4 regions of the Streptomyces sp. NPDC039736 genome follow, and region 2 is predicted to be linked to each of the others. Evidence: riboswitches for the same ligand, from Rfam matches in the RefSeq annotation. Region 2 holds a riboswitch; each other region holds the start of a gene.
The links. Region 2 has a riboswitch for cyclic di-AMP ahead of ACZ56L_RS00555 (M23 family metallopeptidase). Riboswitches for the same ligand answer to the same signal wherever they lie in the genome.
Positions count from the first base shown of each region.

Region 1: it holds a riboswitch for cyclic di-AMP, as region 2 does, so the genes downstream of both, ACZ56L_RS05005 (M23 family metallopeptidase) here and ACZ56L_RS00555 (M23 family metallopeptidase) in region 2, are expected to answer to the same signal.
Region 3: it holds a riboswitch for cyclic di-AMP, as region 2 does, so the genes downstream of both, ACZ56L_RS04040 (M23 family metallopeptidase) here and ACZ56L_RS00555 (M23 family metallopeptidase) in region 2, are expected to answer to the same signal.
Region 4: it holds a riboswitch for cyclic di-AMP, as region 2 does, so the genes downstream of both, ACZ56L_RS09025 (transglycosylase family protein) here and ACZ56L_RS00555 (M23 family metallopeptidase) in region 2, are expected to answer to the same signal.

Region 1 covers NZ_JBVIUQ010000002.1:18,615-23,083, forward strand. Annotated here, with positions in the region: gene ACZ56L_RS05005 (M23 family metallopeptidase) at 1-1,154, opposite strand, end outside; cyclic di-AMP (ydaO/yuaA leader) riboswitch at 1,352-1,485, opposite strand; gene ACZ56L_RS05010 (PP2C family protein-serine/threonine phosphatase) at 1,718-2,998, opposite strand; tRNA gene ACZ56L_RS05015 (tRNA-Met) at 3,151-3,224, opposite strand; gene ACZ56L_RS05020 (serine/threonine-protein kinase) at 3,418-4,469, shown strand, end outside.
Region 2 covers NZ_JBVIUQ010000001.1:132,200-136,668, reverse strand. Annotated here, with positions in the region: gene ACZ56L_RS00565 (bifunctional acetate--CoA ligase family protein/GNAT family N-acetyltransferase) at 1-541, opposite strand, end outside; gene ACZ56L_RS00560 (HPr family phosphocarrier protein) at 692-973, shown strand; gene ACZ56L_RS00555 (M23 family metallopeptidase) at 1,192-1,983, opposite strand; cyclic di-AMP (ydaO/yuaA leader) riboswitch at 1,998-2,165, opposite strand; gene ACZ56L_RS00550 (M16 family metallopeptidase) at 2,418-3,782, opposite strand; gene ACZ56L_RS00545 (M16 family metallopeptidase) at 3,830-4,469, opposite strand, start outside.
Region 3 covers NZ_JBVIUQ010000001.1:956,238-960,706, reverse strand. Annotated here, with positions in the region: gene ACZ56L_RS04045 (SGNH/GDSL hydrolase family protein) at 1-440, opposite strand, end outside; gene ACZ56L_RS04040 (M23 family metallopeptidase) at 626-1,630, opposite strand; cyclic di-AMP (ydaO/yuaA leader) riboswitch at 1,633-1,813, opposite strand; gene ACZ56L_RS04035 (tyrosine-protein phosphatase) at 2,157-2,957, shown strand; gene ACZ56L_RS04030 (DUF6126 family protein) at 2,967-3,296, opposite strand; gene ACZ56L_RS04025 (helix-turn-helix domain-containing protein) at 3,296-3,904, opposite strand; gene ACZ56L_RS04020 (aspartate aminotransferase family protein) at 3,973-4,469, opposite strand, start outside.
Region 4 covers NZ_JBVIUQ010000002.1:892,945-897,413, reverse strand. Annotated here, with positions in the region: gene eno (phosphopyruvate hydratase) at 1-621, opposite strand, end outside; gene ACZ56L_RS09025 (transglycosylase family protein) at 1,133-1,846, opposite strand; cyclic di-AMP (ydaO/yuaA leader) riboswitch at 1,849-2,052, opposite strand; gene ACZ56L_RS09020 (transglycosylase family protein) at 2,317-3,444, opposite strand; gene ACZ56L_RS09015 (cytochrome P450 family protein) at 3,560-4,469, opposite strand, start outside.

The DNA of each region.
Region 1 (4,469 bases), on a different contig from region 2:
ACGCCGGCGCCGCCGGGGGTGTGGACTTCGAGGTGCAGGTGCGGTCCGGTGACGTTGCCGGTGGCGCCCACGTTGCCGATGGTCTGGCCGGTGGCGACGCCGGTGCCCGTCGCGACGTTCATCTGCGAGAGGTGGCAGTACCAGATCTCGGTGCCGTCCTTCAGCTTCAGCACGACGCGGTAGCCGTACGACCCGGACCAGCCGGCCGACGTGACGGTGCCGCCGTGCACGGCCTTGACCGGGGTGCCGGTCGGGGCGGCGAAGTCGAGCCCGGTGTGCTGTCCGGAGGACCACATCGAACCGGACTGGCCGTAGGTCGAGGTGAGGGTGTACGAGGAGGTGGGCAGCGAGTAGCTCGCGGCCAGCCTGGCGAGGCGCGCGGCCTCCGCCTCGGCGGCGGCCTTCTCGCGGGCTTCCTTCTCCGCCTTCTCCGCCTTCTCCGCCTTTTCCGCCTTCTCCTTCTCGGCCTGCCGCGCCGTGGCGTCGGCCTGCTGCTGCGCCTTCTTCGCCTCGGCCGCGGCGTCCTGCACGGCCTTGTCGCGTGCCTCCTGCCGGACGGCCTCGTCGGCCACCGTGCGCTGCTGCTCGGCCTGCTGGAGGATGCGGGCGCGCAGGCTCTCCCCGGCGCCGGCGGGCTGCTGCCCGGCCGAGGCGGGGGTCGCGGCGGCGGCCGGCGCGGCGGCGACGGTCACGCCCGCCTCCGCGGGAGCCTCTTCGGCGGAGTCGGAGAGCAGGGCGCCCACGCCCGGCAGCGACGTGGCGTCCGGCAGCGAGTCGGCGAGCGAGTCCAGGGACTCGGCGAGCTGGTCCGGCAGGGATATCGACACGGCGGGCTTGTCCTGCGCGGTGGCGATGCCGCCCGCGCCGACGGCGGCGATCACGCCGACGCCGAGGACCGTGGAGCTGCGGGCGAGGGAGCCGCGCTGCTTGGCGACCCGGTGCTTGCCGCGCAGCGGGGCGGCGGAGTCGGCGGTGGGGTTCCACTCGTCGGCGGAGGCCGGAGGGGCGTCCGGGGCGAAGGGGGAGCCCGGGGCGGAGGCGGATTCCGGGGTCCCGAACGCGGCGAAGCCGTCGAAGCCGTCGCGCCCCTGCTGCTGCGGGATCAGCGGGCCCTGCGGAGACTGCGGGACCTGCACGGCCTCTGCGGCCTGCATCGGCTGGGTGACCTGCGCGGCCTGCGGAACTCCGGCGGCTGCGACGGCTTCGGGAACGTGCGGAGCGAGGACGGCGGTGGCCCCGGTCCCCGTCCCGTGCTCGTCGCCGGGGACTCCGTAAGCCGTGTAGGAGAAAGCGGGGGCCGAGAAAGCGGGGGCTGCGGGGGCAGGCCTGTTGGACGCCACGGAGGCGCGCTCCTTTCCTTCCTTCTCGCCTACCGGGTTAGCTGACGGGTTCGGAGCAGGAAGGTCTCCTACGGGCCGGGTCGGGCCCGATTCACCCCAAGTGGTGGTTCCCCGGTTTCCTCACGGAATTCGGCGCACGCGCACGGCGCCGTCTCTGACGACGGCTGGGACGACCGTGCTGCGTTATCGAACGTTAATAGACATGTGACCGGAATTCCAAGCCGTCCCTCTTGATCCTTAACGCTCCGCAGTCACCTTTGGCCAGGACATTTCCGCTTATCTACCAGCGAACTGACGCCATCTCAGCGTCCCGGCCGCCCCGACGGCCCCAGAACGCCCTGATCGCCTCTGCCGCCCGCCCGACACCTCGCGCCCCGTCACGGACGCTTGATGATCCCCACCGTCCGCCGCCGCGCCGGCTGCCCCACGCCCGGCCGCCCCACCGCGAGCAGCGCCATGTCGTCCGTCTGCTTGCCGCCGGTGTGCACCCGTACGTCACTGGTCAGCGCGTCCAGCACGGCATCGGGCCCGGGGAAGAGCGAATGCCGCAGCCGCACCGCCGGGTCGTAGAACCGGCCCGCCCCGTCCCGCGCCTCGGACAGGCCGTCGGTGTAGAACACGAGCGTCGAACCCGCCGGGTACGCGAACTCCTTGGCCCGGTCCGGCCAGTCCCCCAGCTCCCCCATGCCCAGCGGCAGCGCGAACTCGTCCGGCTCCAGCTCGTCCAGCTCCCCGTCCGCGTACAGCAGCAGCGGCTCGGGATGCCCCCGGTTCACCAGGCGTACGACGCCCTCCGCGCGCGGGATCTCGGCGAGCACCGCCGTGGTGAAGCCCTCCAGCGCGTCCAGCCCCTCGCGCCGGGCGCCCTCGCGCTCCAGGGCCCGTTCCAGGCGCCGCGCGACGCCCTCCAGGCAGCTCTCCGTCTCGGCCGCCTCCCGGAACGCGCCGACCACCACCGCCACCGCCTCGACGGCCTCAAGTCCCTTGCCCCGCACGTCGCCCACCACGAGCCGCACCCCGTACGGCGTGTCCTGCACGGCGAAGAGATCGCCGCCGATGAAGGCGTCCGCCTCGGCCGCCTCGTACCGCGCGGCGATCTCCAGACCGCCGATGCGGGCCGGCGGTACCGGCACCACGGCCCGCTGCGCGGCCTCCGCGATGACCCGCACCGAGGCGAGCTGCCGCCCGCTGCGCCGCACGACCCGGTTGATCAGGATCGCCAGCACGGACACGGTGAGCACCGTGACCAGCTCCGTCGCGCTCACCACGGACGTCAGGGCGTCGTCGCAGATCCGCAGCCCCATCACGGCCAGCACGGAGGCGAGGGCCGTGAGCCCGGTGTTGGCCGGCGAGAAGAAGGGGGCCGCCACCAGCGGCGCGGCGGCGAACAGCGGCGAGGCGGTGAAGTCGGAGGGCGTCAGCGCGTCGAAGAAGATCCCGCCGACGATCATCAGCGCGGGCAGCGCCCGTACGAACCGGCGCGTCGTGCGGCCGCTCTCCCGGGACGGACCAGGGACGCCGGGCGTGCCGGGAGGACCGGACGCGCGGGGCGTGCCGGGCCCGCTGGACGCACTCCCCCCGGGCCCGCCGCCGGCGTCGTCCCCACGTCCGTCGCGCCCGTACCCCGCCACCGTCAGCTCTCCTGCCCAGGTCCGCACCGGGTGCGGACGGTACCGCTCCCCACCCAGGCTGGCCGGAGCCGCGCCGTACGGCGAATCGGCGTCCGCCGTACGGGTGACGGACGCGGTACCGCGCGGACATGCCGAAGGCCCGGAATCCTTGACGGATTCCGGGCCTTCGGACCACTGAGTAGCGGGGACAGGATTTGAACCTGCGACCTCTGGGTTATGAGCCCAGCGAGCTACCGAGCTGCTCCACCCCGCGTCGGTAGACACCAGCCTACGCCATCCCCGGCACCCCTCGCGACCACCTTGCCGCGCCGCACCCGCTCGCGGCCCTGCCTCTACCCTGGTGCCCGCACGTGACCGAATCGAACAGCGCGACGAACGGGATGTGACAGGTGTCGGGGGCGAACGGTGCGGAGCTGACGGGCAGGGTGCTGGGCGGTCGTTACCGCGTGACCGAGATCGTCGGACGCGGCGGCATGGGGGTGGTCGCCCGGGCCGTGGACCAACTGCTGAACCGCGAGGTCGCCGTCAAGGTCCTGCGGTCGTACACCGACGCCTCCGCGGCGGAACTGGCCGAACTGCGGGTCCGGATGCGGCGGGAGGCGCAGGCCGCCGCCCGCATCCGCCACAGCGGTGTCGTCACCGTGCACGACGTGGTCGAGGAGGCGGGGCAGCCGGTCATCGTCATGGAGCTGGTCGACGGGCCCTCCCTGGACGACGTGCTGGCCGAGCGCGGCACGCTCGACCCGCGCGAGGCCGCCGCGATCGGCGCCCGGCTGATGGACGCGCTCGACGCGGCGCACCGCGCCGGGGTGCTGCACCGGGACGTCAAGCCGGGGAACGTCCTGCTGGAGCGCGGCGGCCGGGTCGTCCTCACGGACTTCGGCATCGCCAGCCTGGAGACCACCGGCGACGAGGCGCTGTCCCGGCTGACCCGGAGCGGCCAGCTCGTCGGCTCCCTCGACTACCTCGCGCCGGAACGCGCGCAGGGGCAGGTGCCGGGCACCGCGTCGGACATCTGGGCGCTCGGCATGACGCTCTACACGGCCGTGGAGGGCGCCTCGCCGTTCCGCCGTACGTCGGTGTGGTCCACGCTGTCGGCGATCGTCGGCGATCCGCTGCCCGAGCCGACCCGGGCCGGGCCGCTCACCCCGGTGCTGCGGGCGCTGATGGACAAGGACCCGCTGCGCCGGCCGGACGCGGCGCGCGCCCGCGAACTGCTGGCGGCGGTGGCGGGCGGCAGCGGCACGGACCTGGCCCCGCCACCGGCATCGGCATCGGCCTCGGCTCCAGCACCGGCACCGGCCCAGGACCCAGCACCGGCATCGACCTCGACCTCGGCCCCGACCCCGACCCCGACGCCGGGCGCGATATCGCCCCCCACGCCGTCCCCCGGCTTCGGCCCCGCGCTCCCGCCGCAGGGTCATGCCCCCGCCACCCCGCGGCCCGGCGCGTACGGCACTCCGCCGCCGGGTTTCGCGTCCGGCAGCCATCCCCCGTA
Region 2 (4,469 bases):
TGAAGACCTTGATCATCTTGGTGTTGGCGGGCAGCACCTCGGCGACGAAGCGCCGGATGCCGCGCTCACGGGCCACGGCCCCGATGTGTTCGAGGACGGCGGAGGCGACCCCCCGGCCCTGGTGGGCGTCCTGGACCAGGAAGGCGACCTCGGCCTGGTCGGCGTCGGGCCCCGAGGCGGGCAGGCCGTCGGCGTCGATGCGGTCGTAGCGGACGGTGGCGATGAACTCGCCGCCCACGGTGACGGCCAGGCCCACCCGGTCGACGTAGTCGTGGTGGGTGAAACGGTGGACGTCCTTGGCGGACAGCCGGGGGTAGGGCGCGAAGAAGCGGTAGTACTTCGACTCGTCCGAGACCTGTTCGTAGAAGCTGACCAGCCGGTCGGCGTCCTGGGTGGTGATGGGCCGGATGCGCGCCGTTCCGCCGTCGCGCAGTACGACGTCCGCCTCCCAGTGGTCGGGGTACGCGTGCTCCGACTGGTCGGAACGCGCCCGCTCCGGCGCCCCGCCCACCTGATCCGCATCGTCCGCAGCCTTGGCCATGGTGTGCAGCCTACGACTCGCGGGGGTCCGGAGGGCGGGGCAGTCTGGTCCTGTTCGGCCGGTCCTCCCCGGGACTTTCGCCGGGCAGAGCAGCCCGCACCACATGAGAGACTGGTCTAGACAACCAATAAGCACATGAAGGGCAACACCATGGTTGAGCGCCGCGTCACCGTCGGCTGGGCCGAGGGCCTGCACGCCCGCCCCGCCTCCATCTTCGTCCGCGCCGTCACGGCCACCGGCGTCCCCGTCACCATCGCCAAGGCGGGCGGCACCCCGGTCAACGCCGCGTCGATGCTGGCGCTGCTGGGCCTGGGCGCGCAGGGCGGCGAGGAGATCGTGCTGGCGTCCGAGGCCGAGGGCGCGGACGCCGCCCTGGACCGTCTCGCGAAGCTGGTCGCCGAGGGCCTGGACGAGCTCCCCGAGACCGTCTGAGACCCCCGCGGCCACGTGAGGCCGCGCCCGTACGGGCGAAATTCCCGCGCACGAGCCGCGGCATCCCGGATTCCGGGGGCCGCGGCTCGTGCCGTTCCCGGGAATTCCGGGAGCGGGCCGCGGCGTCCGGCGGGACCGGAGCGGGCCGCGGCGTCCGGTGGAACGCGAAAGGGCCCCGGCTCATGGGGAGCCGGGGCCCTTCCTTGTGGAGTTCGCGGTCAGACGCTGACGCCGTGCGCGCGCAGGTACGCGACGGGGTCGATGTCCGAGCCGTACTCGGGCGAGGTGCGGGCCTCGAAGTGCAGGTGCGGGCCGGTGGAGTTGCCGGTCGAGCCGGCCAGGCCTATCTGGTCGCCGGAGCCGACGCTCTGGCCGACCGAGACGCCGATCGAGGAGAGGTGGCCGTACTGGGTGTACGAGCCGTCGTTCATCCTGATCACGATGTTGTTGCCGTACGCGCCGCCCCAGCCGGCCTCGACGACCGTGCCGGCGCCGACGGCGACCACGGAGGTGCCGGAGGCGGCGTGGAAGTCGACGCCGGAGTGGCTGCCGGAGGACCACAGGGCGCCGCCGGACTTGTAGCTGGTGGAGACGTACGAACCGGCCACCGGCAGCCGGAAGGTGTTGAGGCGCTTGCGCTCGGCCTCGCGGGCGGCGCGCTCGCGGTCCTCGCGCTCCTTCTTGGCCCTCGCCTCGGCCTTGCGCTTGGCCTCGGCCTTGCGCTCGGCCTCCGCCTTGCGGGCGGCCTCGGCCTCGTCCAGCACCTTCTGCTGCGCCTGGGCCTGCTCCTCGATCCGCTCGGCCACGACCTCGGCGGAGTGGTCCAGGGCGACGGCGCGGATGGTGCCGGTGTCCTCCGCGGCCAGGTCCTGCTCGGCGGCGAAGGCCTGCGGGGCCAGGGTTCCGATGACACCGGTCGTGGTGAGTGCGGCGACTCCGGCGATGTTGGCGCTCTTGCGCGACAGCACGGAGGGACGCCGGTGCTTCCCGGCGGCACGGGTGAACGCCATGGAGTGGCTGTTTCCTTTCCTTCCTTCTCGCCTACCGGGTTAGCTGACGGGTTCGGAGCAGGAAGGTCTCCTACGGACCCCACCCGCCCGTGCGGGCGATGGCGTCCGATTCACCCCAGGGACTCAAGTGGGTCCCCGGCTCCCCAGGCTCGCGCCTGACGGGGACTCGGCGATGACTGCCCGGTGCCGCGGTTGCGGCGCACTCTGACGGGCAGCCGGGTCGACGCTAAGCGGCACTTCTTTCAATCTCCAAACACACGGCCGCTTTTGTGAAGGAGCCCACACGGCAGACAGGCAACCTCCGCAACAAATCGGGCATACGGGAGGACCCCGACGACCGGGAAGCCGTCGGGGTCCTTTTCGTCCTGCTTTCCACCGGCCGCCCGGATGACCTTTGATCGGTCAAGCGGCCGGTGAACCGGTCGGCGGGCCGGTCAGCTCACGACCGTGACCTCGCCGATGTCCAACGCGCGCACCGGCTCCACGATCCGGGACGCGTCGCCGACCAGGACCGTGACCAGCCTGTCCACCGGGAAGGCGTTCACCACCGCGGCGGTGGCCTCCACGGTGCCGGTCGCGGCCAGCCGCGCGTACAGCTGGGCCTGGAAGTCGTCGGGCAGGTGCTGCTCGACCTGGTCGGCCAGCGTGCCCGCGACCGCCGAGGCCGTCTCGTACTTGAGCGGGGCGACCCCGACCAGGTTCTGCACGGCGACGTCGCGCTCGGCGTCGGTGAGTCCCTCGGCCGCGAGCGTCCGCAGGACCTTCCACAGGTCCTCCAGGGCGGGCCCGGTCGACTCGGTGTCCACGGAGCCGCTGATGGCCAGCATGGCGGCGCCCGTGCCGTCCTCGGCGGAGCGCAGCACCTGGCCGAAGGCGCGCACGCCGTAGGTGTAGCCCTTCTCCTCGCGCAGGACGCGGTCCAGGCGGGAGGTGAGGGTGCCGCCGAGGCAGTACGTGCCGAGCACCTGGGCGGGCCAGACGCGGTCGTGCCGGTCGGCGCCGATGCGGCCGATCAGGAGCTGCGTCTGGACCGCGCCGGGGCGGTCCACGACGACCACGCGGCCCGTGTCGTCGGCGGTGATCGCCGGAACGGGGCGCGCGGCCGCCGTGTCGCCCGTCCAAGCGCCCAGGGTCTCGGCCAGGACCGCGTCCAGGTCGATGCCGGTGAGGTCGCCGACGACGACCGCCGTGGCGGTGGCCGGGCGGACGTGCGCCTCGTAGAAGGCGCGCACGGCCGCGGAGTCGATGTTCTTGACCGTCTCCTCGGTACCCTGGCGGGGGCGCGACATGCGCAGGTCCGCCGGGAACAGCTCGTGGGAGAGCTGCTTGGCGGCCCGACGGGACGGGTTGGCCGCCTCGTGCGGGAGCTCGTCGAGCCGGTTGCGTACGAGACGCTCGATCTCGCCGTCCGCGAACGCCGGTGCGCGCAGGGCGTCGGCGAGCAGTCCGAGCGCCTTGGGCAGCCGGGAGACCGGGACTTCGAGGGAGACCCGCACGCCCGGGTGGTCGGCGAACGCGTCGAGGGTGGCGCCGCAGCGCTCCAGCTCGGCGGCGAACTCCTCGGCGGAGTGCTTGTCGGTGCCCTCGGTGAAGGCGCGCGACATGATCGTGGCGACGCCGTCCAGGCCCTTCGGCTCGGCCTCCAGGGGCGCGGCGAGGAAGACCTCGACGGCCACCAGCTTCTGGCCGGGGCGGTCGCAGCGCAGCACGGTCAGGCCGTTGGGCAGCGCGCCGCGCTCGGGGGCGGGGAAGGCCCACGGGGTGGCGGGCCCGGGCTGCGGCTGCGGGTGGAACTGCATCGCGCTGGTCACGGCCGCGCTCCCGCCGGTGGTGGCTGCGGTCTCCGTCACTGGTCCGCCCCTTCCTGCTCGTCGTTCTCCTGCGCGCCTTCCCGCACGTCCGCGGCTGCGACTGCGTCCGCGGCTGCATCGTCGGAGGCGGCCGTCGGTTCGTACACCAGGACCGCGCGGTTGTCCGGGCGCAGCCGGGCCTTGGCCACGGCCTGGACCTCCTCGGCGGTGACCTCCAGGACGCGCCCGACGGCGCTCAGGGCGAGCTGCGGGTCGCCGAACAGGACGGCGTACCGGCACAGTTCGTCGGCGCGGCCGGCGACCGTGCCCAGCCGGTCCAGCCACTCGCGCTCCAACTGGGCCTGGGCGCGCTCCATCTCCTCGGCCGTGGGGCCCTCCGCGGCGAACCGGGCGAGCTCCTCGTCGACGGCGGCCTCGATGGCCGGGACCTCCACACCGCCGGAGGTCTTGACGTCCAGCCAGCCCAGCGAGGGGGCCCCGGCCAGGCGCAGCAGGCCGAAGCCCGCGGCGACGGCCGTCTGGTCGCGCCGTACGAGACGGTTGTGCAGCCGGGAGGACTCGCCGCCGCCGAGGACGGTGAGCGCCAGGTCGGCGGCGTCCGCCTCGCGGGTGCCGTCGCTGGGCAGCCGGTAGGCGGCCATCAGCGCGCGCGCCGGGACCTCCTCCTCGACGACC
Region 3 (4,469 bases), 820 kb from region 2:
GTGGCGACCTTGCCGCGCAGGTGGCGCAGCACGGGGATGCCCCGGGTGTCGAAGCCGGTGGTCACCATGACCGTGCCGACGGCCGAGGTGAGGTCGGCGACGGCCCTCTCGAACCGTTCGGCGACGTCGTCGGGGTCGGAGCCGGGCCGGATGATGTCGTTGCCGCCCGCGCAGAAGCTGACAAGGTCGGGGGCGAGCTGCTTGGCCCGGGGGACCTGGTCGGCCACGATCTGGTCGAGCAGTTTGCCGCGTACGGCGAGGTTTGCGTAACGGAAGGTGTGTTCGGGTACCCGGTCGTCCAGGAGGACGGCAAGCCGGTCGGCCCACCCGATGAACGCGCCGCCGGGGCCGGGGTCGCCGACCCCTTCGGTGAAGCTGTCCCCGATCGCCGCGTACGACCCGATGGTGCCTGCGCTGAATGATCTCGAATCGTCTGCCACGTCGACACATCCTTCACTTTCGCAAGTGACCTACGCCACCGTAGGGAGGGGTTGACGGAGGGTGAGATATGCCACCGGTCAAGATTCACCCAACCCGGAATACGCGGGTGGCGCTTCGGGATACGCGTCTCGCCCCCGCACCGGGGCCGGTGCGGGGGCGAGTGGGCCGTGGGGGGCGGTCCGTACTAGAGCGGGACGCCGTTGTTGCGCAGGTAGCCCAGCGGGTCGATGTCCGAGCCGTAGCCGGGGCCGGTGCGGATCTCGAAGTGCAGGTGCGGGCCGGAGGAGTTGCCGGTGGAGCCGGAGTAGCCGATCTGCTGGCCGCCGGAGACGCTCTGGCCGGAGCGGACGCCCAGCGCGGAGAGGTGGGCGTACTGCGAGTAGCGGCCGTCGTTGTGCCGGATGACGACCTCGTTGCCGTACGCGCCGCCCCAGCCGGCGGAGACCACGGTGCCCGCGGCGACTGCCTTGACCGGGGTGCCCGAGGACGCGCGGAAGTCGACACCGGTGTGGTAACCGCTGGACCAGCTGCCGCCGGAGGCGCGGTAGGGGGTGGAGACGCCCGAGGGGACGGGGGCGCTGAAGCCGGAGCGCTGCGTCTGCCGCTTGCTCTCGGTGCGCTGCTCGGTGCGCTGCTCGGCCCGCTTCTCCGTCCGCTTCTGGGAGCGCTGCTCGACGCGGCTCTCGGTGCGCTGCTCGGCGCGCTTGTCGGTGCGCTCCACGCGCTCGGTCCGCTGCTGCTGCGGGGCCGGGGCGGTGGCCTTCCGCTCGGCGGCCGCGGGGGCCTTGCCGCCGAGGGTGAGCTTCATGCCGGGGAAGATCAGCGAGGGGTTCTCACCGACGACCTCCCTGTTGTCGCCGTAGACCTTCTGCCAGCCGCCGCGCACGTCCTGGTCCGCGGCGATCTTCGAGAGGCTGTCGCCGGACACCACGGAGTACGTACGGGTGCCGGTCTTCGGCGCGGCGGCGGGGGCCGCCTGCCGGGGCTCGGCCGCGCGCTGCTGCGGGAGCTGCGCCTCGGCGGCGGCCTGCGGCAGCGCGACGGGGGCGGCGCCCTGGTCGGCGGCGTTCGCACCGGTGGCGCCGATGAGCGGAAGGGCCAGTGCGGCGCCGCCCGTGCCGGCGGCGACGAAGCCCCGGGTGAGCGGGGAACTGGACTTCGGGCGGCGGTGCTTACCCTGAGCAGGCATGACGATGTCCTCTCCGGCGCCTGCGAGGTGAGCTGTCGGGTTCGGGCTGGAGATGCCCGGCCGCGCTCCACATCCGGGAGCGCTGCTTCACCCCGAGCCGTTCCGGCGGACTGTCGTCCTCCGGTACGGCGTACTACCTGGGTCCCCCGCTCCTGCCACACGAAGAAAAAGGGAAAGTGACTCCGAGCGGTGGCAGGATTCGGCGGTCCACCCGGATTGACGGTGACCGTAAGCGAGTGCGGACCGCCGGAACAAGCCGTTCCCCTTTTCTCCCTCGCCAGAACACGCCTTCTTCACGATTCTCCCGGTGGCGCGCAATCGTCCCGGGCACCATCTCCCGCCTCTGGCCTGCCGTTTGACGCTTCGGCAGCAGACGTCACGGTTCGCTCTATGATTCTGCTCACTCGCACCCCCGTACGACCCAGACGGTTGCCTCAGGCACCCATATGGGGGCGCTTCTGTCGTATCGTCGGCCCGTGGCCCTCGTCGGCGTGCCCGCGTCGGCGGACGACCTTGAGGAGCACTCGTGACGCAGCAGGCATCGCCGTCGGCCGAGCCGGATCTCGCAGGCGTACGGAACTTCCGCGACGTGGGCGGGCTGCCCACCGCGGACGGCCGTCGGACGCGTTACGGACGGCTCTTCCGCAGCGGCCACCTGGCGCACGCCACCGAGTCCGACACGGCGTTCTTCCACTCGCTCGGACTCCACACGATCTTCGACTTCCGCAACGCGGCGGACCAGGAGCTGGAGGGTCCGGACGTCGAGCTGACCGGTGTGCGGAACGTGAACATCCCGCTGAGCGACCCCGCGGACGGCGCCGAGTTCTGGATGATGGTGCGCGACGGCAACCTCGACCAGCTGCGCGAGATCCTCGACGACGGCAAGGCTGCGGCGCGCATGACGGCGTCGTACCGCCGCATGATCAAGGACCGCACCGCGGAGCACAGCCGGGTGCTGCACGCCTTGGCCGAGGACAGTGTTCCGGCGCTGATGCACTGCGCGGCGGGCAAGGACCGCGCGGGTCTGTCGATCGCGGTGACGCTGCTGGCCGTGGGCGTGGAGCCGGACGCGATCCGGGCGGACTACGTGAAGTCCAACGACCCGCACCGCCGCTACCGGGTGCGCCGCTCCAGCGCCTCGCCGGAGGCCATGAACGGCGAGGTGATGCGCCTGCTCGCACCGCTCTTCGACGCCCGGGCAGAGTACCTGGACGCGGCCTTCGCCACCATCGAGGAGACCTGGGGCACCACGGACGCCTACCTGGAACGGGGACTGCGGGTGACGCCCGGGGTCCGCGAGGCGCTGCGCGAGCGGCTCACGGAGTGACCGGGCCGCTCAGGCGTCGCCGATCGTGAACAGCAGGAAGATGAACGCCGCGACGATGTGCCCGACCACGATGTAGAGGAAGACCCGCACCACGAGGCCGTGCGGCGCCTTGTCCGCGACGAATCCGTCCGGGCCGGCCCTGCCCGCGCCGTCCTGCCACTCGGCGCCCCGGTCGGAGCCGGGGCGGGAGGCGCGGGCTGCCTCGTCGGCGGCGCGGGCGATGGCGCTCAGGGCGGTGGTCTGCGCCTCGGTGAGCTGCTGGGCGGGGGCGGGTCCGGGAGCCTTCACGAAGCCCTGCGCGGGGGCGAGTCCCGGCGGCTGTGCGGTGGACTCGGTCATCATGACTCCTGGGGCAGGCAGAGCCCGGCGACGGTGCTCTGCATCAGTGTGTGGAGGAACAGCAGCTCGGCCCCCTGCGGCGTCACCGCGGTGATCCGGTGCGGGGTGAGCGAGTCGAAGTGGGCGCTGTCGCCCTCGTCCAGGGTGTGCACGCGCTCCCCGAGCACCAGGCGCAGCCGCCCCTCGAGCACGTACAGCCACTCCTCGCCGGGATGGACCCGTACGAGATCCCGCTGGGCGGCGTGCGGCACGTGGACGCGCAGCGCCTGCATGGCCCGGCCGTGGCTGCCGGCCTGCCGGTACGTCCAGCCGTCGGCCTCGCGGGCGGTCATCTCGCCGGACCGCACGACGGCGTCCGGGGCGGCCGCCGTCTCGCCGAGGACCTCGGAGACGGTCGTGCCGTAGACCCGGGCCAGCGCGAGGAGCATCGGCAGCGAGGGCTGGCGCTGTCCGGTCTCCAACCGGGAGAGGTGCGCGGGCGAGAGCCCGGCGCGGCGGGCCGCGGCCTCCAGCGTGAATCCGCCGCGGCGGCGGAGTTCTCGCAGGTGGGGAGCGACGGAGGGCAGTTCCGCCGAGCCCTCGGCCGCCTCTTCGAGGCGTGGCGTCATACGGTCCATTGAGCCAGAGTGCTTGCCTCTGGGGCAAACTTCTTGCCCCAGAGGCAAAAGAGGCCGGTTCAGCGGTGGGCGACCGCCTGCTTCACCAGTGTCCGGCCGAAGTCCCACATCAGGCCACCGCCGGAGTGTGCGTCGTCCATCACGGCGGTGAAGGCGTCCACGAAGCGGTCGACCTCCTTCTCCCCCACGGTCAGCGGCGGAATCAGTTTGATCACTTCCAGGTGGTCGCCGGACACCTGGGTGAGGATCCGGTGCTTCTGCAGCAGCGGCACGACGACCATCTGGGCGAAGAGCCCCTTGCGGGCCGCCTGGAGCATCGCCCAGCGCCCGCGCAGCGCGAGCGAGGCCGGCCGCCCGAACTCGATGCCGATCATGAGGCCGCGCCCGCGGACGTCGTGCAGCAGCTCGTACTTCCCCGTCAGCGCGGCCAGCCGCGTCTTCAGCAGGTCGCCGGTGCGCCGGGCGTTGGCCACGATCTGCTCGTCCTCCATGACCGAGAGCACGGCGAGGCCGGCCGCCATCGCCTGGGCGTTGGACCCGAAGCTGGCCGAGTGGA
Region 4 (4,469 bases), on a different contig from region 2:
CTCGTCGCCGAGGCCGGTGGACAGGCCCTTGGTCTTCAGCACCTTCTTGAGGGTGTGGTAGACCTCGGCGCCCCAGCGCAGGGCCTCGGAGAAGGACTCGGCGCCGATCGGCGCGATCATGAACTCCTGGATGTCGACGTTGGAGTCGGCGTGCGACCCGCCGTTGAGGATGTTCATCATCGGGACGGGCAGCAGGTGCGCGTTCGGGCCGCCGAGGTAGCGGAACAGCGGCAGGTCGCTGGCCTCGGAGGCGGCGTGCGCGACGGCCAGGGAGACGCCGAGGATGGCGTTGGCGCCCAGCGAGCCCTTGTTCTCGGTGGCGTCCAGGTCGAACATCGCCTGGTCGATCAGGCGCTGCTCGGTGGCGTCGTAGCCGACGAGCTCCGGGCCGATCTGCTCGATGACGGCGAGGACGGCCTTCTCGACGCCCTTGCCCAGGTAGCGGTTCGGGTCGCCGTCACGGAGCTCGATGGCTTCGAAGGCACCGGTGGAGGCGCCGGACGGAACGGCAGCACGACCCGTGCTGCCGTCGTCGAGGCCGACCTCGACCTCGACCGTGGGGTTGCCTCGGGAGTCCAGGATTTCCCGGGCTACGACGACGTCGATGGACGGCACGAGCATCTCCTTATGGGATGTGACGCGAAGGTGGCGGGCCCCCGGAAGGGGCACACGGCGCAGGGTCTCTTTCGGCCTTGCGACAAGAGCCTAACCGGCTCCAGGGCATCGGCCAGCCGATCGACCGCACGCTGGGACGAAAAGATGCCCGAATGCCTGTAATACAGGACGAAGGACCCCGGTGACCTCACCGAGGGTCACGGATCTGTTCTCCCGCGAGCACGGCCCGTGTGCACGCCTGAGTGCTGACGCGCACGGGTGAGCCCTCTCGGGCCGACGCGGCCGGCGGCGCCCGCCCGTACAGGGGACGGCCCCGGCGGGACGCGTTCGGGGGGAAGTCGCGTCCGGCCGGGGCCGGGGTGCGGAAGGGGGCGGGGGTGAGCCGCCCCCTTCCGCTGCGGACTCCGGGCGGGGGTGGGCCGCCGGAGGTCCGCGGTGCGGGAACCGGGCGGGGGTGGGCCGCCGGGGTTCCCGCGGGGCGGGGACGGACGGGGGTGGGCCGTCGGTCCCCGCTGGATCAGCGCAGGTGGAGCTGCTGACCCGGGAAGATGAGGTCGGCGTCGGAGACGACGTCCTCATTGAGGTCTGCGATGTGCTGCCAGCCGCCCTTGACGTTCTTCGCCTCGGCGATCTTCGACAGGGTGTCGCCGGCCTTCACCTGGTACTCGCCGTCACCCTTCTTGATCGGGCCACCGGCCTTGGACTCGACCTTCGGCACCGAGCGGGTCTGGCTGCGGGAGGCGGCCGGGGCCTCGCGCTTCTTCTCCGCCTTGGGGGCGGACTTCACGGACTTGGTGGACTTCGCGGACTTCTGCGAGGAGCCGGAGCCCGTGCTGACGCCCGGGTCGACACCGTCGTTGCTCAGGTTGCCCGCACCGGCGCAGGCCCAGGCGCCGGGGCCCTGGATCTTGAGCAGCTTCTCGGCGGTGGCGATCTGCTGGCCCTTGGTGGCCAGGTCGGCGCGCGGGGCGTACTTGGTGCCACCGGCGGCGGCCCACGAGGAGTTCGTGAACTGCAGGCCGCCGTAGTAGCCGTTGCCCGTGTTGATGGACCAGTTGCCGCCGGACTCGCACTGGGCGACGGCGTCCCAGGTGTCGACGGAGGCGGCGGAGGCCGAGGTGGCCCCCATCAGCGGGGCGGCGACCGCGACACCGGTGACGCCGGCGATGGCGGCGGCACGGGTGGCCTTGGACGGACGGCGGTGCTTGCCCTTGCTGCTGAAAAGCGACATGGATATTCCCTCACCGACGCCTTCGAGGTGAGCTGTCGGGTTCGGGCTGTGAGTTCGCCCGGCCTCCGGTCCGGATTTCCGCACACTGCTTGCTGCGGCATTCCGTTTCGGCGGCTTCACCCCAAGCCGTTCCCGTCACGTCTCTCAACGTCCGGGCCCGGCACTTACCTTGGGTCCCCCGCTCCTGCCTACGGCGCTTTCGCGACGACTGCTGCCGAGGCCCGCCGGCAGGATTCGGCGTGCGGGCTCCGGTGCTCACCGGTGGCGAGCGATGACGACCGTAATCACAGGTGCCCCGGATGTTCAAAGAGGCACATCCGGGACATCTGCCCCGTACTTGCCCTCTCCTCCCTTGCGTTTACGCAGGTCAGAGGGGGCTTACCGGGAGTCGCCCGAAGGGACGCGCCAGTTGGGGCGAAGAGACTCATGTCTCACTTGCGCAAATATGGACACAAGCCCCCCAACCACCCCTACTTTTCGCTCTTCTCCGCCGTCTGACCCTCGCTCAGATCCAGGTGCTGACCAGGCTTGATGAGGTCCGGGTCGGTGCCGAGGGACTTCTTGTTGGCCTCGTAGAGGGCCGACCAGCCGCCGGGGACCTCCGCGGCGTCCGCGATGTGCCAGAGGTTGTCACCGGGGCGCACGGTGTACGACTCCTGCTCGGGCGCGCCGCCCGGCCCCTTCTCGCCGCCGCCCCGCGAGGCGTGCCGCCCGGCGTCCCGCTCGGCGAGTTCCCCTTCGGGCGAATCGTCCGGTGCGAGGGAGGAGTTCTCCGGCGCGGGCACGCCGCGGTGCTTGCCGGTGCCGGACGTGCCCCGGTCCTCGGCGCCCGGGGCGCCGGTGGCGTCGGGCACGCCCGGGGGCGTGGTGGCGTCGCCGCCCGGCCCGGTGCTGGGCGAGACGCTGGAGCCGGGAGTGGGCTCGACGGGGACGGCGGTGCCGGCGTCGGGCGTGCCGGCGTTCGGGTCCGGGGTCGCGGAGGCGTCGCCGCTCGGGACGGCGCCGGGGGTCCGGTCGCCCGGGGCCTGGTCGCCCAGGGGCCGGTCGCCCGCCGGGGTGTCGTCGCCGGGCCCGGCGTCGGCCGCCGCGCCGTCCGCCGCGTCCGGCTTCGCGGAGTGCGCCGGGGGCGTGGGAGGCGTACGGGAGTCGATGCCGGCGATCGCGCCGGGGTCGGCGGCGTCCACCCCCGCCCCGCCGGAACCGGAACCGGACTGCCCGCCGCCGCCCGGGGCGAGCCCGGAGATGACGGCGCAGCTCGGCCAGGCCTGCGGGCCCTCGGCCCGGAAGACCTTCTCGGCCACCTCGATCTGCTGCGAGCGGCTGGCGAGGTCGGCCCGCGGGGCGTAGGCGTCGCCGCCGTACTGCTCCCACTTGTCCTGGGAGAACTGGAGCCCGCCGTAGTGCCCGTTGCCCAGGTCGGCGCTCCACGCACCGCCGCTCTCGCACTCGGCGACGCGGTCCCAGGCACCTGCCTCGACCGCTCCGGCGCTGGTGGCGCCGAGAAGCGGAATCGCGAGCGCGGAGCCGGTGACCCCGGCGGCGACGACGAGTGCGGGGGCCTGACGCGGGCGGCGGTGTTTACCGTTCCCGGAACGCATGCGGTTGCCTTTCGCTGACGGTGACTCGGCTTCTGGCGAAACAGCCGGGTCGCCCGTGAACGTAGCCGCAGTCGAACACCCGTCACAAGTCGGTGCAGCGGAGATCACGTAAAGGTCACATCGCTGCCGACCGGTCATTTCCGGTGCCCCGCACGCCGCTTCCGAACTCCACCGGCAGCGTGCGCAGTCCGCGCATGATGAGCCCGCCGCGCCACCGCAAATCAGCAGGTTCCGCCGCGAGTCGCAGGTCAGGAAGACGGGTCAGCAGGGTCGCCAGCGCGGTCTGCGCTTCGAGCCGCGCGAGGGGCGCGCCGAGGCAGTAGTGGATGCCGTGCCCGTACCCGAGATGCTGATTGTCCCGACGGCTGAGATCGAGGGTGTCCGGATCGTGGAACCGCTCGGGGTCGCGGTCGGCGGCCGCGAGCACGACGAGCACGGGGTCGCCCACCGCGATCGGCTGCCCGCCGAGGGTGAGCGGTTCGGTGGCGTACCGCCAGGTGGCGAGCTCGACGGGCCCGTCATAGCGGAGCAGTTCCTCGACGCCGGTGGCGAGGAGGGCGGTGTCGCCCGCGGCGAGGGCCGCTTGGAGCCGCTCGCGCTGCTCCGGGTGGCGCAGGAGGGCGTAGGTTCCGTTGCCGATCAGGTTGACGGTCGTCTCGAAGCCCGCGAAGAGCAGGATGAACGCCATCGCGGCGGCTTCGTTCTCGGTGAGGTGCTCGCCGTGGTCGCCGGCCCGGATGAGGTCGGAGATGAGGTCGTCCCCGAGGTCCTCGCGCTTGCGGTGGATCAGCTCGGCGAGGTAGTCGCGCATCTTCTTCACCGACCGGGCCACGCCCCCGCGCGGCCCGCCGCCGTGCCGGATCATCATCCCGGCCCAGTCCCGGAAGTCGTCCTGGTCCTCGCGGGGCACGCCCAGCAGGTCGCAGATCGCGTAGATGGGCAGGGGGAAGGCGAACTCGTGGATGAGGTCGGCGGACCCCCGGTCCGCGAAACCGTCGATGAGCCGGTCGGTGAGCTCCTGCACG